2 regions of the Paraburkholderia sp. GAS334 genome follow, and region 1 is predicted to be linked to the other one. Evidence: riboswitches for the same ligand, from Rfam matches in the RefSeq annotation. Region 1 holds a riboswitch; the other holds the start of a gene.

Evidence for each region. A riboswitch is a leader RNA that binds a small molecule or an ion and turns the genes downstream of it on or off. The one in region 1 is predicted to bind manganese.
Region 2: linked by a shared signal. The riboswitch ahead of P3T21_RS30450 (TMEM165/GDT1 family protein) and the one ahead of P3T21_RS36290 (TMEM165/GDT1 family protein) in region 1 are both predicted to bind manganese.

Annotation. Positions count from the first base shown of each region.
Region 1 is NZ_JBNDMO010000050.1:3,865-15,303, forward strand. It holds gene P3T21_RS36260 (hypothetical protein) at 1-273, opposite strand, end outside; gene P3T21_RS36265 (sialidase family protein) at 669-2,222, opposite strand; gene P3T21_RS36270 (sialidase family protein) at 2,458-4,782, opposite strand; gene P3T21_RS36275 (hypothetical protein) at 5,675-6,397, shown strand; gene P3T21_RS36280 (sialidase family protein) at 6,462-8,003, shown strand; gene P3T21_RS36285 (TSUP family transporter) at 8,121-8,753, opposite strand; partial or broken gene P3T21_RS36290 (TMEM165/GDT1 family protein) at 9,329-9,451, opposite strand; yybP-ykoY riboswitch at 9,493-9,674, opposite strand; gene P3T21_RS36295 (DUF1289 domain-containing protein) at 9,754-9,969, opposite strand; gene dmeF (CDF family Co(II)/Ni(II) efflux transporter DmeF) at 9,973-11,262, opposite strand; gene P3T21_RS36305 (metal/formaldehyde-sensitive transcriptional repressor) at 11,271-11,439, opposite strand, start outside.
Region 2 is NZ_JBNDMO010000024.1:69,998-81,436, reverse strand. It holds gene P3T21_RS30475 (hypothetical protein) at 1-391, opposite strand, end outside; gene P3T21_RS30470 (acyl carrier protein) at 427-678, opposite strand; gene P3T21_RS30465 (phosphopantetheine-binding protein) at 682-981, opposite strand; gene P3T21_RS30460 (lysophospholipid acyltransferase family protein) at 956-1,750, opposite strand; gene P3T21_RS30455 (beta-ketoacyl synthase chain length factor) at 1,734-2,432, opposite strand; yybP-ykoY riboswitch at 2,959-3,180, shown strand; gene P3T21_RS30450 (TMEM165/GDT1 family protein) at 3,193-3,765, shown strand; gene P3T21_RS30445 (DUF4136 domain-containing protein) at 3,894-4,598, opposite strand; gene pepN (aminopeptidase N) at 4,803-7,505, shown strand; gene metE (5-methyltetrahydropteroyltriglutamate--homocysteine S-methyltransferase) at 7,708-10,017, opposite strand; gene P3T21_RS30430 (LysR family transcriptional regulator) at 10,156-11,088, shown strand; gene P3T21_RS30425 (class 1 fructose-bisphosphatase) at 11,180-11,439, shown strand, end outside.

The DNA of each region.
Region 1 (11,439 bases):
CGACTTCATGAACGCCTTGCAGGGCGCGTGCTTGTCAGCGTGCTTCTTGCATTCTGCCTCGCAATCATTGCTCGCGCCCATCGTGACCTTGGCGAGACCCGGAAACGCGGCGCCCACGAGGAAGACGTTGCCGCTATCGTCCCATGTAAGCACCGGGTCGGAAACACCAGTCCAGCCGGGTGTTGCCAGATTCGCGGAATCGTGCCATGTGATGCCGGCGTCGGTGGAATAGACCGTCGCCGAGGTGAAATCATAGGCCGCGATGCTTTGCACTTCCTCGACGCGCCAACCAGTTGCTGCGGGTTGTTGGGGTCATGGCGATAGTGCCTTCGCCTCTCGCATCGTTTGGACTGGCGAGTCACCTGAGTGTTGGCCATCGCCGGCGCTCACTATCCTTTTCGTGCGCGCCTGCTCATGGATCCGCACGGCTCGCGCCTGCGCAAACTGGCGCGACCCGATCGCGCCCGTCAGACACGAAGCGCACCGCCACTGACCTAACACGATCCACCGCCGTCGATACGGTGGATCGCGCATGCCGCTCACGCTGACGGACAGCTACGCTCGTCTATCCGTGGTTGTATTGCATCGCGCGAAAATGCGAGCGCAGATGACGGCCGGCACGATATAAGTCAGCACGTTGGTGAACTCTTGCACAACGCGCTGGTCGGCTATCCTTTGCCTTCAAGACGCTTTACTTCCTGTTGAGCTACGTGCGCTATCATGGCCATGGCTGCCTTCTGAATGCCGATACCCCCGGGGCTGGCGACCAGCGTGGCGATCCGCTGGATCGCGACACCCAGCAGAATATCCAGTTCGGGTCCCCAGGGCGGAATGTGAATGATATGCCCGCCCACGATCTCGTCGCCACCGCCGTCCTGAATGATGCCGTCCAGAATCTGGGCGACCTCCCCATACAGGCCGGGCGGAATCTTGAGCATTGCATGGGCCCGGACGATGTCAGTCCAGAGTTCCTGGATGCCGGTCCGCGTGTCCGTCCAGAGCGGATAGAATCCCCGCGTACTGGCGTCCAGCCCGAAGTAGTCGCCGATGAAGGTCACGCTGGAATCAATGGGGGTGGCGTCCGCGTGGTGGCTCCAGGGAGCGTCCACTGCCGGATCCCACGGCTGGTCAGTCAGGGTCGCATGATCGAACGAAGTTCCGCCGTCAACCGACTGGGCGATGATCACATCGATGAGCGGCGTCGATGGCTTGGGTCCGAACTCGTAGAAAGCGCACCCGATCACGCCGCTGGGATCGGTGACGATCTGCGGGTGAAAGTGCTGAAAACCAGCGGGTAGCGGTCCTCCCAGCAGCGGCTTTCCCGAGAAACCGGTGGGCCAGCTGGCACCACCGTCAGTCGAAACTGCGCAGTAGACACGGGACACGCCTTCGCGGAAGTCGGCCCACGCCACGGCGACCGTGCTCCCGAAGACGCAGGCCGATGGTATCGTCAGCACGCGAAAGTTCCCGCCGGGCAACACCGGCCACCCATGAATCGTCGGCAATGCGGCGTCGAGCGTGGTAACGCCCGTGGCTGGCGACACGGCGGGCGCAAAACTGTCGCCGCCATCTGTCGATACGACCATCTTGATCTCGCTTCCCGCGATCCAGACGATATAGATGTCGCCGTTGGCGGCGACGTTGATCTCGGGTGAAAACGAATCATTGACGAGTATCGTTCCAGCAGGCGTTGCTCCTGCTCCTGTCCCGACCCACGTCGCGCCATGATCTTTGGTGCGCGCAAAACGCATGTCGGATCCGTCGTCCCAGACCGCATAGACGCGGCCATGAAACGGACTGGCCGGGTTCGTGTCGCCGGCCGCCCACTGCTTGTCGTCACCAACGCTGTTGTGGATCGGGTTCGGAGCACTCCAGGTCTGTCCACCATCCGTTGACCGGTAGATTACGATGCCAACGGTATCGAAGGTCGGCGGATTGTTACCCGACAGACCGACCAGATAAACGTTGCCCACGTCATCCCATGCAAGAGCAGGGTCAGTGAGAAGCGTAAAGCCGGATAGCGTAAAGGCGGCAGAATCATGCCATGAGAGACCACCATCCGTTGAGTATTCGGTGGCCAGAACGAAGTCGTAGTTGTGAATGTCCCGGAACTTCTTGGAGCCCGCCACGATCTGCTTCGGGTTATTGGGATTGACGGCGACATTGCTTTCGCTTCTCGCGTTGTTCAAGCTCGCGTCGTGTGTGACCTGGATATTCGACATGATCTCCCCTTATCGGTTCTTCGAAAGGTCGAGCGATTACCCCGCGCCAAACCTTCATTCACGGGGTGGTCACGAATGCACGACCAGAACCATCTGGCCGGTGAAGCCTTGCAGCCCGGCGTGGCCAACCCAGGTAAGAAATGTGTTTCGCAACATCATGGTTAAAGAACGGCGCAGGCAGGTCGATTTTGTAAAGCGCATTCAGTAAAGGCCAGAACTTGGATCATCCGTGGCTTCACCGCCCCTTTTTGCGCGCCGCAGAAGCAGGTTGTTTCGGTTCGTGGTTCGCGTGCCTGACGTGGCCGCGAACGAGCTCCAGGATGGCGCTGCCCGTGGTGACATGGCCGTCGTTGCGCTGGAAGACGGTCACTTTGGTCGGCGCGTCGAGATCGAATGCCTTGGGGAGCTTGAGCGACAGCGTCAGGCGAAGCGTCTGCCCTGGCTCAACTGCAAAGCCGACTCCAGCCACTCGATGGGTCAGGTTCCAATGCTTGCCTGAAAGCTTGGCGCCGTGCATGTGATTCCCGTCAGGTACAGGCGGCTTCTCCCCCTTCCTGGGCGGAAGGACTTCTAGCTTCATCGGAACGTCGTCCAGCCTGTGACCCCTGTGGACGATGACCTCGATCAGCTTTGCATGGCTGTACGGGCTGCCAATGATGAAGGGCAACTCGATCAGGCTCTCGGCGTCGGCGAAGACATGTGCGTATGACAGGTTGCGCTGACAGATGTTATTGTCGCCCCAGAAGTAGCTGCCGTAATCGCACGTACCGGGCGCGACCAGCTGTGGGGCGCCATTGGGGCCACCTGCGGAGTCGTTATTGTTTCCGCGCGCCTCTGCCAGGAGGCATGGATGCCAGGTTCCCTCCTGAGGAATCTGAATGGCAGGCCAGCGAACGGGTCCGAAGATACGGGTGGCGCCCACCGCCAGATTCATCGGCGCACTCTCACCGAGGTACAGGTGCCTCTGCTGGACCGCCGCCGTCTGCCAGTCGCCCGGATACCAATCCTGCGGATAACGAAACTCCAGCCCAGGCAGCGCATCGAGCGCGGGATAGTTGCCAACGGTGACAGCGAGCGTGACATTCTCTGCGGGATTGGGCCCGAGGTTGGTGATCTTGCCGTAGATGAAATGGTCCGTCACACCGTCGCGCAGCAGATCCTGATCGACCCAGACGGCGTTGCCGTCCTGCTGCCGGCGCACGATCAGATCCGGAGCCTCCCAGTGATTACCGGGTGACGGTACCGTTCCCGTGTCGCTCGAGGAATCCCGGATGTAGACGTTCGCGGGCCGGACCGCGACGCGCGCCGTGAACATTTCCTGGGTTCCGGTGCGCGTGTCCATCCAGAACGGGAAGAAACCGAGCGGGCTCGCGGCCAGACCGAAGTAATCGCCAATGAAGGTGACGTTGGGATCTCCGTGCGCCCAGACGGCATCCACTGTGGGGTCCCACGGCATCTCGGTCACCGTGGCCCGATCCACGAAGGTTGCCGCGTTGTCGGCCGACGCTGTCAGGACAACGTCGATCAGCGGCGTCGTGCCGCCTCCCTTCGGCCCGAAGAGATAGAAATCGCAGCCGACGTCCCCCTGTGGCGTGCAGGCAAGCTGCGGCTGGAACTCGTGTTGATCAGGGGCAGAGACAGCGCCGCCGCTCATCAGCGGCATGCCGGAGCCACTGCCCGCCTGCCAGACGGCGCCGCGATTGTTGGAGCGCGCATAGTAGATGCGGGCGACTCCCTGTCGATAGTCGGCCCAGGCAACAATCAGGTCGGTCGCATTGACGCCGACACAGGCCGTCGCGACCGTGGGCGTCCGGAAAGTGCCACCGGGTAGCTGGCCGGGCAAGCCCGTGATTCCGCTCGCGACCGTGGCCGGGTTCGAGAACGAATCCCCGCCATCGGTGGATTTGACGAACTGCATGTCGGTGCCGGCGATGAAGAAGATGTAGACGCTACTGTCCGCGGCCACGACGACCTGGGGCCCGAACGATGCCGGCGCAAGCGACGTTCCGACCGGGTTCGCTCCGGTCCCGCGCCAGCTGGTTCCGTAGTCAATCGTGCGCCCGAAGAGCATGCCACCCGGCCCGTCCCAGGCGGTGTAAACACGGCCATGATAGGGGCTACCGGGATTGGTGTCGCCTGCGGCCGACTGCTTGTCGTCGCCAGGCGCCGAGTGAATGAGGTTCGGAGCGGACCAGGTCAAACCGCCATCCGTAGACTTGTACACGGCGATCGCCATCGGCTCGGCTCCCTGAAACGGAAGAGCGACGAGATATACGCCGCCGACGTCGTCGAAGGCGACCGTCGGATCCGAAACTCCGTCCCAGCCCGCGAGGAGCCCGAGGGGCGCAGCCTCCTGCCACGATCGACCCGCGTCGAATGTCGAATACGCTGCGAGCGAGAACGCATAGGTGTGCGGGTCGGTGAACCGTTTGGACGATCCGACCATGTTGTACGGATTGGTCGGATTGACTTCTATTGTCGATTCGCTTCGGTCATTGCTGGGGCTGGCATCGCAGGTGACGCGGATGTTGTATCTTGGTCCAAGAATGAGCGGTAGCATTGTTGCCCCCGGGAGGTGGCGGATGGAGCGCGGAGAGAGTTACCCAAAGCGTTCCCGCATGTGCCGGCAGAACTGCTTCGAAGGACAGCCTTGGCGGGTTGCAATCACTCGGGTCGATGCTCGAAGTGCGCCGGTGGATAGTGCGCGGTTATCCCAGGCGAACGGTGAGGCTGTTCGCGGCTGAGCCCACACGGTGACACGAATACGCCCGGATCACGCCTGATCGGCCAGTACTTCCATGTCCCTTTCGCCGCTAAGAATTTGTGGTCGCGCTCTTCAGCGTACAGAATCGCCGCAACAAGTCTATGTTTAGAAGAAGATGGCAATAATGCAAGGCAATTCTTTCCACTTTTTTTAATGGTGTATACGAGTTCTTGATCGCCCTGACCGCCCGTTTGACCTGTTTGGAAGACACGCGCCGCGGACGCCAGGTTCATCAAGCGCCACAAGACGCTGGAGATTTGGCCTGGTAGTGGCGACTGCGGACTACAAGTCGTGCACCTGCCGATGCAACCAATCTCTACCATCTTGTCGATCGTGACAATTATGCTGAGCGCTTTATTATTTACATGAATAACTAGACTTAAGAAAAGTCTACTTGAACAATCCGATGCTGTTGCCTTTACTACGAAGTAACCTAAAGAGCGTCCTCGAATCATTTTCGGTGAGCAGAGGGTGCGCATTGTCCATAAGTTGAAAATGACGATTTAATGACGGTTATGTAAGTTCTCGATTTTTTGGCGACGTTTTCGTATGCAATCCTTATCATCGTCATGCCGTAGACAACGGGCGACTTTCATTAATGACAATCGATGAAGCCCTTCTCAAGGATGTCAGGTCCAGGGTACGGCGGTGAGAGACGCGACCGGGATGTCAAAGAAGAGGAGAACACATGGCAACGGAGACTGAAAGAGTGGACCGGCTCGTCGAGGAATCGAGCTATGTCTTCAAGGCAACGGTTACGCAACTCAACGCTTCGAACGAGCCCGCCGTCCGTCCCGGTCCCGGGCTGATCGTCGCGCACGTCGACGAAGCGTTCCGGGCGAGCCCGTCAGTTGGCGTCGGTGGCCTTCGCGGTCGGGAGGTCACGATGCTCCTCGCGGGCAGTGCGCCGGCTCTCGGCGACAAGTTGCTCGTGTTTGCCACGGATTGGCTGTACGGGGTGCAGATCGCCTTGCGCGAAGTAGACCACCTCAAGGCGACGGCGCAGGCCGAAAAAGAGGTGGCAGAAGCGGTGGAACGACTACCGATTCGCCGTTTGGAGGCTAGACTCGACGGCGCCGTGCTGGTTGTAGACGGCGAGGTGGAGAGTATAGGGGCCAGTCCGGTTCCGGATGGTTCCATGCTTCGTTCGCCAAACTACCGTCTCGCGGTCGTGCGCGTTGTGTCGACGCTTAAGGGCAAGGGCGGAGAACGCGTAAGTGTGCTGTTCCCGACCAATCCCGCTCCCCCGTGGCGCGTTGCTCCCCGGCTCAAGGAGCATGAGGCCGCGATCTTCATTCTCCGTCACGAAACGGCGCTGAAAGCTCCGGAGCACTTTCTGACGGCGCTCGACCCGGACGATGTGCAATCGCGGGACTTGCTTCGCGAGATTAAATCGCTTCTGAAACAATAAGCCGCGGCGCAAGAATCTGGGCGTCATCGATTTCGCAGTGGACCTCGTCCAGAAGGAGACAGCGATGGTCACCAAGATCACGGTCGTGAACATGATCCCGCAGTCTCAGAGCAATGAGAGCAATGACGATTCAGAGACCAATATCGCGGTGGACCCCGCCAATCCGCGCATTATCGGGGCGACCGCGTTCACGGCCACGCCCACCGCTGTTATCTTTCTCTCGAGCGACGGTGGAGAAACGTGGGCAGAAGCGGGAATCGTTCCCGCTTCCACCAACGACTATAACGCGAAGTTCAGCCGGAACGCGCTCTATTGCGGCGACCTCGTCGGCGCGCCGCTGGCGGTGTTCGGAACGACCAACGCGTTTTCCGGCGCGCCGATGGTCCAGATCGACACCGAGCCCAACATCGATCAGCCATGGATGGCAGTCGAGACGGTTCGAAAGGGGCCCGACGCGGGCAAGGATCGAGTCTACGCCGCTTACACCAACTGGAATTTCGTCACTTCGGTCGCGACGATCGACGTCTGCCAGGACGGAACGGCCTTGGCCCCCGTCTTTAATTCGGTTCAGTTGCAAAATCGCGCCGTGACCCGGAACGCCCCGTCCGTTCGGCCCGCGATCCATGACGACGGCACCGTCTATGCGGCCTATTTCGATTGGCGTGCGGCGCTTGTGCCACCTACATGGGGTTCGACGATCTCGGACGTCGTCGTGGCGCGGGACGATAACTGGGGATCGGGCGGCTTCCAGGACCTTGTCGATTCCAGTGACTCGCATTTCGGCGTGCGGGTTGCCACAGGGTTCAATGCCAACTTCAACGGCTCGCTTGGCCCGGACCGGTTCGGCTCCGACCTCGCTCTCGCCGTCGATCCGCGGCCAAAGCACAGCGGGCGGGCCTGGGTCGCCTGGTGCGATATGCAGGGGACGAGCTACACCCTTCACGTACGCCGGTCGACCGATCATGGCAAGACGTGGTCGTCCGAGCTCCTCACGGTTTCGAACGCCAAGAACCCCGGCCTCGCTGTCAGCAGCGACGGCAGGGTTGGCGTCTTGTACCAACGGTTGACGGGACCGGGCGGGGCGCAGCGCTGGGAGCACCACGTGCAGTTCACCCGGAACGGCGTGGACTGGCATGATGTCCTGCTCGCGAACACGGCGGCCACAAACTGGACTGGAGACTACAACGGTCTCCAGGCGCACGGGCGTGATTTCTACGGTACGTTCGCCACTGACAACACGCCGGACCTGGCGAACTTTCCCCATGGCGTTCGCTACCAGCGGAACGTCAACTTCACGACGAAACAACTCCTGGACCTCGCCGGTAACCCTGTAATTGCGCCGTCGATTGATCCGTTTTTCTTCAAGATCTCGTGGCATGAAGATGAAGAGGAAGGCGAGGAGCGCGGGTTTGGTGGCTTCGAGCGCCTCGAGATCGACGGTCTGAAGTATGAAAAGGTGTCGATCAGGAAGCTGAGGCTTGAACGCGTCGCGGAAGAGGACAAGGGCGACGAGCACCTGGGGGGAAAGACTCGTGGGATGTCGCGGCTGCTATGGCGGATCATCGACAGCATCGAGCGTGAAGAGGAGGAGGATGAAGACGAGTAGACCGCATAATCTGTCGGTCACCCACTGCGGACCCGGTAGCGTTTCACGAGGAGCGTGTCGCGTCTGAAATCATGCCACGCGTGATCCCTGGGCGGGGTGGTCCCGCGGCCCTCACGGTCAGCCGTGCTGCCAGACCTTGACCGACGAAAGCACCACACCAGAATCGCTGCGAGAACTGGCAGCAGAACAGCGCTGGAGACCAAGCCGAGCAACTGGGCGCCCACAAACGCGCCCCCAATCGAGCCGGCCGCCATCAGGACCACGACCGCCCGGTTCTGTCCCAGGACGGCAAAGCTGCGGTCCTGGCTGTAGCGCACAAACCCCGTGAGCATTGTCCGCATTGTTTACCACGAGACTCAGGCTGCCTGCGAGCTTGATGTCGATACCAAAGAGCAGCACCAACGTCGGCACCAACAGTTCGCCGCCGGCGACACCCATCAGTGCGGCAACTTTGCCACTAGCGAAGCCAGCGATGACGCTGAGCGTAACCTGCATGACGGCCGTGACGAGCAATGCACCGTGCCGCGTTGCGTCGTGGCCGAACAGCAGGATCAGGGCAATCGCGACGAGCAGGACGGTGATCACCCGATACAGCAGCTGCGGGCGCGTCCGCGTTACCCAGTTGGCACCCTGCGATGCGCCTAGGAGGCTACCGGCCAACAGGTTCACGATGACCAGGCCAATGCGCGACCACGGCCCTTCACGGAACCGTCTGTGCCCGAAACGGTAGTGATGAAGCGACAACGACAAGGCTCTTAGCCTTGTTGAGAATCACCGCGTCCAGCGCAGTGAACTGAAACGCACCGATGAGCAGCGGCAAGCGGAAACACCGCACCGCGGAGACCGACAGGGTCGCCTAACGTGCCGATCACAGCACCCGCACCCACAACAGCCGGTCGAGTGTTTTTCATGTCCATTGCTTGTGTCTGTGGAGTTCGCTACGACGCAATCTAAGCCGTGCTATCGCGCTCGTTGCTGCGCTTCACGACGCTGCAATGTATTGGTCGCGGATTGCAACGCGAACGAGATCGCGAGCAGCGCCAGTGCACATAGATTGGCGTGGTCCTAATTAAGCTTTCGCGCTTCGTCGCAGAGTGCGATCGACGCAACCCGTGCGCGGCCAGGTATATTGCCCCCGGCCATCAGCGCGAACCCGAACTCGCCTACACACGTCGTGCCCGAATAGCGTGCCGCCTCCCAACAACAAGCCGATCTGGGGGCAGAGTGGACCGTCAGCAAGCGATTCGAGCGGTTCGGCAAGGACAGAACTGGCGACGACTCAAACACCTTAACGTATCTACGAAAAAATCCGTTTCTTGAGATGCCCCCTGATTGATAAGTGTGGCGACGAACACACCAAGGATAATGGGAATGGGCTTGCAATATCGCGCAGCCAGTACGAGGGACAGGAGTTGAGTCTTGTCGCCGATTTCGGCGAGACCAACCACACTGGTTGAAACAAGAAAGGACTGCGTGGGTTGTTGTAGCCGGGCCGCGCTGACGGAACGCGATGACGCGCATTCCGGCGACCCGGTCAGGTCGGAATGCGTGTCATCGGTCTTGCCAGGCACTTGGCTGCGCGCGCCATGGCGCGTCTCTCGACTCGCCAAGTGTGTTGACGTGCGCCCTCGAACCTTGCAGTCGAGGCGGCTACTCCCCAATGAGCGGGTACGATTTCTATCGCGGTGCGTGTTACAGAAACAAGTCGCCTGAATGGAATCGTGGCGGAGGCTGCGCCCGCGAGTTGGAATCAGTTATCCGAAGTTGCGGGCTCCGCAGGCAACTCGGGGGAGTCCCGTTGCAGCTTGGCCTGTCGCTGCGCCCGGTCGTTAATCACCTGATGGCGCCGGTGGTCGGTCATCTTCTTCCACCCCCGAATCTCGTCGAGCGTACGAAAACATCCAACGCACAATCTGGTCTTGCCATCGAAGGCGCACACATCGACGCACGGTGACCTGACTGCCATGGGTCAGGCCACCGCATGCGCGGGTTGCACTTCGACGGTGACATGCGACAGTCCCCTGAAGCGTCCGAGCACCACATGATAGAAGCGCGAGTCTCGCTGGGACTCACTGGTCGCGACCGACACGACAGCGCTCATGTGACCCGGACCCACCCGCCATACATGCAGGTCGACAACCTTGTCACCACGGTCCTCGATAGCGTGACGCACGTTCTCCGCCATACGCCGGTCCGGACTCATGTCGAGCAGGATTGCGCCAGTATCTCGCATCAACCCGTACGACCAGTTTGCAATCACCAGTGCCCCGATGATGCCCGCCAACGGGTCCATCCACAGCCAGCCAAACGCGCGCGCCAGTACCAGGCCGATAATCGCCAGCACCGAGACCGCTGCATCGGCTATCACGTGGATGTATGCAGACCTGATGTTGTGGTCGCGAGTCGCGGCGTCATGCACGTCGGGGCCGTGCTCGTGCTCTTCGAATTCAACCTCGTGCTCGCCATCCGGCATCCGCACGATGGCCTTGAAGGCGTGTGGCTCGGGAATGTCTTCCTTCGATTCCAGATAACCGCCGCGGTCCGACAGCGCGAATACCTGTTGCGTCCCATCGGGTCGTACCGTCGTCACGGACATCGCCGAAGCGTCCAGTCGCGAACCCTCCGTCGCAGGCGTAATCCGGAAAACGGGCGGCACGCCATCCTCGAAGATGGACACGGCAAACACGCCGGATGGGGCGAAAATCTTCTGCACCTCCTCTTCGTGAGCGTGGTCATCATGGTCATGGCCATGTCCGTGGCTTTGACCGTGGCTGTGCCCGTGGCTGTGTCCGTGATCGCCGCCGCTCAGCAGCCACACGCTCGCTAGGTTGACCAGCAGGCCAACCACCGCGATGGGAATTGCTTCACCGAAGTGAATGGGTACCGGCGACAGAAAGCGCGAAACCGCCTCGTAGCCAATCAGCAACGCAATCATCGCGAGCACGATGGCACTGGTGAATCCCGCGAGGTCGCCCAGCTTGCCGGTCCCGAACACGAAGCGGGAATCGGAGGCATGTTTCCGCGCATAGGTATACGCGAGCGCAGCAATCAGCATTGCCCCGGCATGCGTCGACATGTGCAGACCATCGGCGACGAGCGCGAGCGAGCCGAACATACTGCCGCCCACGATTTCAATCAGCATCATCGCGCTGCACAGCGCAATCACAGCCCACGTCTTGCGCTCGTTCTTTTCATGACCGGCACCCAGAAAGATGTGGTCATGTCCTGCGCCGAATGCGGCGTCTTTAAAATCACTCATGTCAGGCTCTACTTGAAATAACTGTGAACGACTTCGATGAGCTGGTCAGTCGCGCTGCCGGCCGGCTCTTCGTTGGTATCTGCATCGACGAGGTGCGTGCGGATATGGTCCTCGAGCACCACGGCCAGCAGGCCGTTCATCGCCCCGCGACAGCTCGTAATTTGCTGCAGCACGTCG
Region 2 (11,439 bases), on a different contig from region 1:
CCGCTGGCGCGCTCAGATCTGGCGTGCGGATACGCGCGAATTTCTCGATCATCGTCGGCCCACGCACGAGCGTCGCGCCGAACGCGATCAGGAGACCCAGATTGACAAGCGACGGATAGATACGCAGCAGCATCTCGCTATTGGTCGCGACGATCGCAGCCGACGCGCAGCTCAAGAGGCCCGCGACGCACCAGTCCACCATCGTCAGCCTGCGCAGCGACGACGCGACGCTCCCCGTACCCGCCCAGCGCTGCAGCCACAGAATCGCGAACAGCATGAGCCCGACATAGCGCGGCGTGTCCCATTTCCACGCGCACAGGATCAGCGCGGGATACGCCAGCTTCAGCAGCACCTGCAGGACAGCGCGCAATATCTGACGCAACCTGCCCATCGCAGATTCCGGCATGTCTGACGGAACAGACTGCATCAGCCCTGCGCCGCCAGCAGCGATTCGACCGCACCGATCACATCGCCGACTGTGCGCACCGACTTGAACTCTTCGGGCTTGATGCGGCGCCCCGTCATCTCCTGCAGCTTGATCGCGAGATCGACTGCATCGATGCTGTCCAGATCGAGGTCCTCGAACAGATGCGCATCGGGTGTCACGCGCGCAGGTTCGATCGCGAAATTCTCCTTGAAGATGGCGCGGATGCGCTCAAGAATGTCTGCCTCGGTCACGATTTATTCCCCTTTCCTTGCGGTTTCGTTCGCTGCATGCACGGGCTCGCGCTGGCTGGCAACAAACGCCGCCAGTGTATTGATCGAGCGGAAATGCTCGCGCGTGCGCTCATCGTTCGCAGCGATGGTCAGTTGGTATTGTTTGCGCAGCACGATGCCGATCTCGAGCGCGTCGATCGAATCGAGACCGATGCCATCGGTGTCGAAGAGCGGGGCATCGTCGTCAATGTCGGCAGGCGTCAGGTCTTCCAGATCCAGTGCTGCGATCAGGAGCTGCTTAATTTCCAGTTTTAAAGAATCCATAGTCGAACAGATGCTGGGTAATGTGGGCCTCGATGGCGCTGGTCACGGTGCGCGCGGCAAGTGCCGGCGATGTCTCGTGGGCTGAGAGCTGCTCGACGCCAACCGGCTCGAGCACGCTGACGCGCATCCGGAATGCGCGCGCCGGCACGTTGTACCAGCGCATCTGCTTCGTAAACACAGGCGGATCGCAATCCATCAGCACCGGCAGAATCGGCGTGCCCGCCCTGATCGCCATATGCGCGAAGCCGCGCGAAAATGCATGCAGGCGGTTCGGCGCGGGGCTGCGCGTGCCTTCCGGAAAGATGATCATCGTGTAGCCGGCTTCGAGCTGTCGCGAGCCGGCTTCGACGAGTTCGACCGGGTCCGCGTTGCTCACGTATTCAGCCGCGCGCACGATGCCGTAGAAACACGGGTTGCGCCAATGCGCACTCTTCACGACGCAGCACGCATGCGGCGTCAGCGAAAGCAGCACCATCACGTCGAGCCACGTCGGATGATTCGCGACGACGATTGCCGGGCGGCGCGTACGCAACGCGTCGCCGCCCTCGACCACCAGTTTCATCACGCCGACGAACTGCAGCACGGCGACGAGCGCACGGAAAAAGCCGTGGATGACCGCGGTCACGGCGCGTTGTCGCGACGCCCGATGCGGCCACAGCCAGGCGAGCGGAAACACGATCACCGAGAACAGGAAGCCGCACACGCCGAACACCGCCATCGCGAGGCCCGTGGCAACCAGCCGCCAGACGTACTCAAGCCGCGCCATCATGCCAGATCCATTTCCAGGTCGTATCGGCGCCTTGCCATACTGCCGCCGCGTGCGTGTCGAGACAGTGCTGCACGGCCTGGCTTTGCGTCGCGAAAAGCGCGGGCGCATCGCCGGACGTCGGCGCCTGAGCGATCGTACACGTCAGCTGGCCCTGTGCGGCCGTGGCGTCGAACAGGATGGCCAGCGCGCCGCCCTGCACTTCGTCTTCGATCGTGCCGTACGCGGGGTCGGCGGGTTCGTCGGCGTAGACGACCAGCACCGGCGTCGCGGGATCGCTCGCATATTGCGCGTGCGCCTCCAGCAATGCGTAGCCCAGGGTCTCGGCGCCTGCCGAGATGGCGCTTGCCGGCGAGCGGTCGCCGCGGGCGATACCGAACACGCCCGTCATCGCGTTGAGCACGGAAAGGCTGAAGGCAGTCGGCGAAACGGGCTCGCCCGCGCTGATCGTGCGCAGGATGTCGGTGGTGCGGCGCAGTTCGCCATGTCGCGAGGCGAACACCGTGCGCACGGCGGCAGCGTCGTCGCCCACGCAGTCGTGCGCGACCTTCAGCGCCGCGCGCGACAGCGTGCTCAGCCGACGTCGCACGATCGGCTCGATAAAGCCAATATCGGGGGCGGTGGCTGCGGCGGCAGGCCAGGAAGACCAGCGAGCAACCGGAATAGTCCAGTGCAGATCGGGCATATCGGTGTTCGCGCGATTGAAAACTGCTAAGGCTGCTGGCGCCCCATCTGGCACGCCGGCCGGAGGCGACGCATGTGCGCTGCCCAGCCCGAGGCAGACGCCACCGAGGTCAATCCAGTCTTGTTATATGTTCAGGCGAATTAACGGCACCATGCCCCAATTATTTAGGGGCGGGCCCGCCAGACGATGATGTTAGTTAGACTCAGATTCCCCGGCGACCGCCGGCATCATACTGAATATTGTGGATTAAATCAGCCACAAAAGACGTATCCATCTGTATCCGTCTCACCACCGCCACGAACCGTTAAAACGAGTCCTGGAAAGGCTTCAAACCCTTTTCCACATTGACGAGATGTGATGGGTCAGCGCTGAAGTTCTTATGCGGCCCTTTTACGTTCTGAAAGAAACGTGTGCGCCTTTCTCGGTATCTGGACGGTTTGTACTGATCGTCATAGCGATAGTTGGGAAACACGTGGCAAAACGCTGTTGCACGGGGCGCAGCGTGCCTGAGACCGCGTGTTATAATCCGCCCCTCATTGGGGAGTAGCCGCCCTGCAGCACGTCCGCGCAACCTTTCAGCATTGAAGGCTGCGAAGCGCACGTGAAACGCGGGGGCGCCTGTCAACAGACTTGGCCTGTACGGCCATGGCAGACGCAGCCTCTGGCCTGGCGAGACCGATGATCCACAGCCGCCGCAACAGGGCCCGGCAGGTTGTGGGTCGTCGCTCGTTCATTCTCGGCCCGAGGAAACCATCACAACGTGGATCAAGCCTTCCTTATCTCGACGGGCGCCGTCGCGCTCGCCGAAATCGGCGACAAGACGCAGCTGCTTTCGCTCGTCCTCGCCGCCCGCTATCGCAAACCGCTGCCGATCATTCTCGGGGTTCTCGTCGCCACGCTGGTCAATCACGCCGGCGCCGGCGCGCTCGGCGCATGGCTCGGCACGCTCGTCACGCCGACGATCATGCGCTGGGCACTCGCAGCCTCGTTCATCGGCATGGGTCTGTGGATCCTGGTGCCGGACAAGCTCGACGAAGACGAAGCCAACGCGAACCGCACCCGCCTCGGCGTGTTCGGCGCGACCGTTATCGCGTTCTTTCTCGCGGAAATGGGCGACAAGACGCAGCTCGCCACCGTCGCGCTGGCCGCGCGTTTCCACGATTTCTTTGGCGTGGTGGCCGGAACGACACTTGGGATGATGATCGCGAACGTGCCGGCCATCGTGCTCGGCGACCGCTTCGCTCACCGGTTGCCGACGAAGGTCGTGCACGGCATCGCCGCGGTCATGTTCGTCGTGCTGGGCGCACTGGCGCTGTTCGGTGTGGGGGTTTGATACACCTTTAGCGCGGGTTGTTTCAGCGAAAAAGCCGGCCCTGCGCGTGACGCGGGTGCCGGCTTTTTTGTGTCGGTGAAACCGATGCTGCGATGCGGGATGCTTTCTGATGCCAGATGCCCTGATGCCTATTGCACGGCTTTGGCCGCAGAGGCCGGCGCAGCGGGCGCGGCCGCTCCGGTAGAAACGGTCGCTTCGTTCGATGGCGCGGCGCCGCTGCCGTCGAGCGGAATCCGGACTGTCCGCACGACGGCGTTACCCAGCGGGAAATCGGCGAGCGCGCTGCGCGCGAGATAAGGCATCGCCCGGACCAGCGAAGACTCGGCGCCCGAATTGCGAGCCGTCACGTTGTACACCTCCTTGCCGGTCGCGCGATCGGTAATGCGGATGCTGAGCAAATGCGTGTAAACCGGATAGCTCTGGTCGACGTAGCCAGTCGGGAACGGGCCGAACGGCCCCCACGGATCCATCGGGCGGCCCCAGTAGTACGGGCCCGGCCACGGGTTGTAGTAGTAGACCGGCTGCGAAACGGTCACCATGTCGCTGCGGATGCCGTATCCGAGACCAACCAGGTAGTGCGCGTCCTGACTGTTCACGCGCCGGAACGACTGGATCGCGAGTTCGTTGCCCACGAGCGCCTCGTAGGTCGACAGTTCGAGGTTGTTCTTCTGATCGGCTGGGCGGGTGAACGCGTAGGTTCGCGTTGCATCGCTGCCGCTCCAGTCGGAGAACGCAGTGACCTGCGTCGTCACGTAAGTGGTACAGCCAGAAAGTGTGACTGCCATGGCCGCTAGCAGCATGGCTGCGCGGCGGGTCCATCGGTCGAGCTTCATGGTCTTCCTCGTCTTTTGCGTCTTCGGCGTCTTATAGGGCGGGCCGCGCCTGCGCGCAGCGGCCCGATAATACGCTGACCCGTGTCATCGGTAAAAAGTTCGGGCCGCACGATCTAAAATGGCTTTGTACAATGGCCCGACTGGCTCGTCGCCGCGCACCCCGCGCGGCAGACGGCCCGCCCAGCACTCTTCACTCAAACCGCCATGTCCGACACTGCTACGCCTGCTGTGATCCGCCGCGCCGACTATGCGCCGCCCGCCTTCCTGATCGACACCGTCGCGCTCGACTTCGATCTCGTCCCCGAACGGACGACGGTCCGTAACACGATGCGCGTGCGCCGCAATCCCGACGCCGTCCGCGCGGCCCACTTCGAACTCATGGGCGAACAGCTGACGTTCGTCAGCGCGACAGTCGACGGCAAACCACACGCCGCCGCGCATCCCGACGAGCGCGGCCTGACGCTCGATGACGTGCCCGACGCGTTCGAACTGACGCTCGTGAGCGTGTGCAATCCGGCGGAGAACACGACGCTGTCGGGTCTGTACGTATCGAGCGGCAACTTCTTTACGCAGTGCGAAGCCGAAGGCTTTCGCCGCATCACGTATTTTCTCGACCGGCCTGATGTCATGGCCGCGTACACGGTCACGCTGCGCGCCGACAAGTCCGCGTATCCGGTGCTGCTGTCGAACGGCAACCTGATCGAGGAAGGCGATCTGCCGGACGGCCGTCACTTCGCCCGCTGGGAAGATCCGTTCAGAAAGCCGAGCTATCTGTTCGCGCTGGTCGCGGGCAAGCTGGTCGCGCTGGAAGAACGCGTGAGGAGCGGATCCGGCAAGGAAAAGCTGCTGCAGGTCTGGGTCGAGCCGCACGATCTCGACAAGACGCAGCACGCAATGGATTCGCTGAAGCATTCGATCCGCTGGGACGAGGAACGCTTCGGGCTGGAACTCGATCTGGACCGCTTCATGATCGTCGCCGTGAGCGACTTCAACATGGGCGCGATGGAGAACAAGGGGCTCAACATCTTCAACACGAAGTATGTGCTGGCGAACCCCGAAACCGCGACCGATACCGACTTCGCGAACATCGAGGCGGTGGTCGGCCACGAGTACTTCCACAACTGGACCGGCAACCGCGTGACGTGTCGCGACTGGTTCCAGCTGAGCCTGAAAGAAGGGCTGACCGTATTCCGCGATCAGGAATTCTCGGCCGACATGGCCGGCGGCCAGAGCAACAGTAGCGACGAAGCCGCGCGCGCGACAAAGCGCATCGAAGACGTGCGCGTGCTGCGCCAGATGCAGTTCGCCGAAGACGCGGGCCCGATGGCGCATCCGGTGCGCCCGGAGAGCTACGTCGAGATCAACAACTTCTACACGATGACGGTCTATGAAAAAGGCTCGGAAGTCGTGCGGATGTACCAGACGCTGTTCGGCCGCGACGGCTTCCGCAAGGGCATGGATCTGTACTTCCAGCGTCACGACGGCGAGGCGGTGACGTGCGACGATTTCCGTCGTGCGATGGCCGACGCCAACGGCCGCGATCTTGCGCAGTACGAGCGATGGTACAGCCAGGCCGGCACGCCGCGCGTGACCGTGAAAACCGCTTATGACGCTTCGCGGCGCCGCTACAGCGTGACGCTCACGCAAGGTTACGGCGACGGCTCGCCTGCCGCGCGCGAGACGCAGAAGGGACCGCTCCTGATTCCGTTCGCGATCGGCCTGATCGGCAAGGACGGCGCGGATCTGCCGTTGCGTCTCGAGGGCGAGGCCGCGGCGGCTACGGGCACGACTCGCGTGCTCGAATTCACGGGCACAGAGCAGATCTTTACGTTCATCGACGTGGCCGACAAGCCGCTGCCTTCGCTGCTGCGCAATTTCTCGGCGCCGGTGATCGTCGAGTATGACTACACGAACGAAGAACTCGCCTTCCTGCTCGCGCACGACAGCGATCCGTTCAACCGCTGGGAAGCCGGCCAGCGGCTCGCGACGCGTGAACTGCTCGCACTCGCTTCGCATGCCGCGACGGGGGCGGCGCTGCAACTCGACGATTCCGTCGTCCCTGCGTTTGCTCGCGTGCTGCGCGACGAATCGCTGTCGCCGGCGTTCCGCGAACTTGCGTTGATGCTGCCGTCGGAAGCGTATCTTGCCGAGCAGATGACCGAGTCGAATCCGGCTGCGGTGCACCGCGCGCGACAGTTCGTGCGCAACCGTCTGGCCAATGCATTGCACGCCGACTGGCTCGCGATCTACGACAAACATCAGACGCCGGGCGGGTACGAAGCCACGCCCGAAGCATCCGGCCATCGCACGCTGAAGAATCTCGCGTTGGCGTATCTCTGCGAACTCGACGACCCCACGGAAGCCGTGCGTCTCGCGAACGCGCAATACGACGCGGCGAACAACATGACGGACCGGTCGGCGGCGCTGTCGGCGCTGCTGAACGCATCGGCGGCGACGGGCGGCACGCTGGCTGAAGGCGCGCTCGACGACTTCTATCGACGCTTCGAGAAAGAACCGCTCGTCATCGACAAATGGTTCGCGCTGCAGGCGACACAACGTGGAAGCGCGCAGCGTCCGGTGATCGACATCGTGCGCAAGCTGATGTCGCATCCGGCGTTCACGCTCAAGAACCCGAATCGCGCGCGCTCGCTGATTTTCAGCTTCTGCACGGCGAACCCGTCGCAGTTTCATGCGGAAGATGGTTCGGGCTACCGCTTCTGGGCCGAACAGGTAATCGCGCTCGACGCGATGAATCCGCAGGTTGCGGCGCGTCTCGCACGTTCGCTGGAATTGTGGCGCCGGTTCACGCCGGCGTTGCGTGACGGCATGCGCTCGGCGCTGGAAACGGTCGCGGCACAGGTGAAATCGCGCGATGTGCGCGAGGTCGTGGAGAAAGCGCTGGGCTGATTTTTCTGCGGTCTTTGTTTGATGAGGAAGCCGGCACAATGTGTCGGCTTTTTTTCGTCCGCGTGGTTTAGTTAGTCATCCGGATGACTGTTGTGATGGATCAACAAGATGTCAAAGCGAACGAAACCAACGAAGCCGCCCCGCACCCAGCCGCGCGCCGCCGCGCTCGCATCTAGCGCGGCGGTCAAACGCGCGATCGCCGTTAAACCTCCGCGAAAGAAACCTTAGCCTTCAACGCCAGCGCCGCGCGCGCCTTCTTCGCAGCCTCGACCATCGACGTCAACGCCGGGTCGACCTGCTGCCAGTCCCGCGTTTTCAGGCCGCAGTCCGGGTTCACCCACAACCGCTCTGCCGGAATCCGTTCGAGCGCGAGACCGATCAGCGCAGCCATTTCGTCGGCGGTCGGCACGCGCGGCGAATGGATGTCGTAGACGCCCGGTCCGATTTCATTCGGATACTCGAAGGTCTCGAAGGCGTCGAGCAACTCCATGTTCGAGCGCGTCGTTTCGATCGAGATCACGTCGGCGTCGAGCGCCGCGATCGACGGCAGGATGTCACCGAACTCCGAATAGCACATGTGCGTATGGATCTGCGTATCGTCGGCGACGCCCGATGCCGCTATGTTGAACGCGCGGACCGCCCAGTGAAGATAGTGCGTACGGTCGCGCGCCTTCAGCGGCAGGCCTTCGCGCAGCGCGGGCTCGTCGATCTGGATCATGCCGATCTGCGCGGCTTCGAGCGCTAATGTTTCCTGGCGCAGCGCCAGCGCAATCTGCAATGCCGTCTGCGAGCGCGGCTGGTCGTCACGCACGAAGGCCCATTGAAGCATCGTCACCGGACCGGTCAGCATGCCCTTCACCGGTTTGTCAGTCAGCGACTGCGCGTAGGACGCGAAGCCGACCGTCATCGGTTCGGGCATGTAGACGTCGCCGTAAATGAGCGGCGGCTTCACGCAGCGCGAGCCGTAGCTTTGCACCCAGCCGTTTTCGGTGATCGCGAAGCCCCACAGCAGTTCGCCGAAGTATTCGACCATGTCGTTGCGCTCGGCTTCACCATGAACGAGCACATCGAGACCGTACGCCAGTTGCTGGTCGATGGCGAAACGCACGTGTTCGCGCATCGCCTCCAGATAGTCCAGATGGCTCAGCTTTCCTTGCCTGTGCGCGGCACGCGCTGCGCGAATTTCGGCGGTCTGCGGAAACGAACCGATCGTCGTGGTCGGTAAAAGTGGCAGGTCAAAGCGGGCGCGCTGGTCTGCGGCACGCTTCGCGTACGGCGAGCGGCGCGTGGCGTCCGCATCGGTCAGCGCCTCAACGCGGCGCTTCACAAGCGGATTATGAATCCGTGTCGACGTGCGTCGCGCGGCGCTTGCATCGCGTGCCGCGTCAAATCCGGCGGCGACCGCGGCGCGGCCGTGCGTCAGCGCGTCGCGCAGCAGCGCCACTTCCCGCACTTTCTGCACCGCAAACGCGAGCCACCCGCGCAGCTCCGCATCGAGCTTCGCTTCATTGCCGAGATCGACCGGCGTGTGCAGCAGCGAGCAACTCGTGCCGACCCACAGCCTTTCACCCAGCCGTTGATGTGCAGCCTCAAGACGCGCAAACGATTCATCGAGATCGTTGCGCCACACGTTCCGGCCATCGACGATTCCGCACGACAACACCTTGTCGGCCGGGAACGCATCGATGAATGCATCGAGTTGCGACGGCGCACGCACGAGGTCGATGTGCAAGCCAGCCACCGGCAGCGACTTCAGCAACAAAGCGTGTTCGCTGACATCGTCAAAATAGGTGGTGAGCAGCAGCTTGGGTGCCTCCGGCACCAGCGCTGCGTACGCGGCGGAGACGGCGTCGCGCCATGCATCCGGCAGATCGAGCGCGAAGACCGGTTCGTCGATCTGCACCCATTCGACGCCCTGCTCTTTCAGACGCGCCAGCAACAGTCGATACGCGGCGAGCAGATCCGGCAGGAGCGACAGACGCTCATGCAGGCCATCACGCGCCTTGCCGAGCCAGAGCAAGGTCAACGGCCCAACCAGCGCGACCTTCGCACGATGACCGGCGGCCTGCGCCTCGCTCACTTCGTCGAAGAGCCACGACACGCCTGCGCCGAAGCGCGTCGACGGCGCGTATTCCGGCACGAGATAGTGGTAGTTCGTATCGAACCACTTGGTCATCTCCATCGCCGGCTGCACAGCGTTGCCGCGCGCCATCGCGAAATATTGGGCGAGCGTCAGCTGCGTCGCGTCGAAACCGAACCGCTGCGGCAAGCCGCCGACGTGCGCCAGCGTCGTCAGCACGTGGTCGTACCACGCGAAATCGCCGACCGTCACATACGTCAGTCCGGCGTCGCTTTGCGTGCGCCAATGATCGGCGCGCAATCCGCGGCCGGTTTCGGTCAGCGCGCGTTCGCCCTCGACGGTCATGCCGTCGCGCCAGTAGCGCTCGAGCGCAAATTTCAGTTCGCGATGCGCGCCGATGCGCGGGAAACCCAGGATGTGTGCGGTGCTCATGGTCGTTGTCTTTCGTTTGTCGTTCGTTGCCGGATCTATGACTGCCAGTATCAAATTCGAACGAATATTATTCAAACGAAAGTTTTTATGATTTATCATGAATTTTTTTCAACATGCTGCCCGCACGGTTATCCGACGATGATCCGCTCGCCTCTGGAACTCAGGCATTTACAGACGCTGATTGCGTTGCGCGACACGGGTAACCTGTCGCGCGCCGCGCAGTTCCTGTGTCTTACGCAGTCCGCGCTGTCGCATCAGTTGAAGGCGCTCGAAGCGCATTTCGGCATGCCACTTTTCGTGCGCAAGTCGGCGCCGCTCGCATTCACGCCCGGCGGCAAGCGTTTGCTGGCGCTGGCTGAGGGCGTCGTGCCCGCCATCGAGGAAGCCGAGCGCGACGTCGCGCGGCTCGCACAGGGCACGGGCGGCACGCTGCGAATCGCCGTCGAGTGCCATACGTGTTTCGACTGGCTGATGCCGGCAATGGACGGATTCCGCCAGCGCTGGCCGGAAGTCGAGCTCGACATCGTGTCCGGCTTTCACGCGGATCCGATCGGGTTGCTGCATCAGGACCGCGCGGATCTGGCGATCGTCGCCGAAGCCGACCCTGACGAAGCCGTCGATCACCATCCGCTGTTCCGCTTCCAGATCGTCGGACTGGTCGCGAACGATCACCCGCTCGCGCAAAAGCCGGCGCTCGAAGCCGGGGATTTCCGCGACGAGACGCTCATTACCTACCCGGTGCCCGACGACATGCTCGACATCGTGCGGCAGGTGCTGAAGCCGGCGGGCATCGAACCGAAGCGGCGCACATCGGAACTGACGGTTGCGATCCTCCAGTTGGTGGCGAGCCGGCGCGGGGTTGCGGCGCTGCCGCTGTGGGCCGTCGCGGTCTATCTCGACAAACACTACGTGACGCCGCGCCCGGTGCACACGGCCGACGGCTCGCCGCTCGCGGGCGAACTCTATGCCGCGACGTTGCCTGCGTTCTCAAAACGTCCTTACGCCGCCGATTTCGTCTCGATCATGCGCGAGACGAGCGTCCTCAATCTCCCGCAGATCGAACTGCTGTGACGCTAAAAGCACGCGCTCCGTCTCAAAACCCGAGGTGCGTGAAGGCAAGCAGGTAAAATCAGCGCATTCCTTCGCCTTTCCGGAGTAAGCAATGGCTTTGCAACGTCGTACCACTCTCACTAAGTACCTGATCGAGCAGCAACGGGAGACCAATAACCTGCCTGCCGATCTGCGTCTGTTGATCGAAGTCGTTGCGCGGGCGTGCAAGTCGATCAGTTACCACGTCAGCAAGGGCGCGCTCGGCGACGCGCTCGGCACCGCTGGCAGCGAGAACGTGCAGGGCGAAGTACAGAAGAACCTCGACATCCTGTCGAACGAAATCCTGCTCGACGCGAACGAATGGGGCGGCAA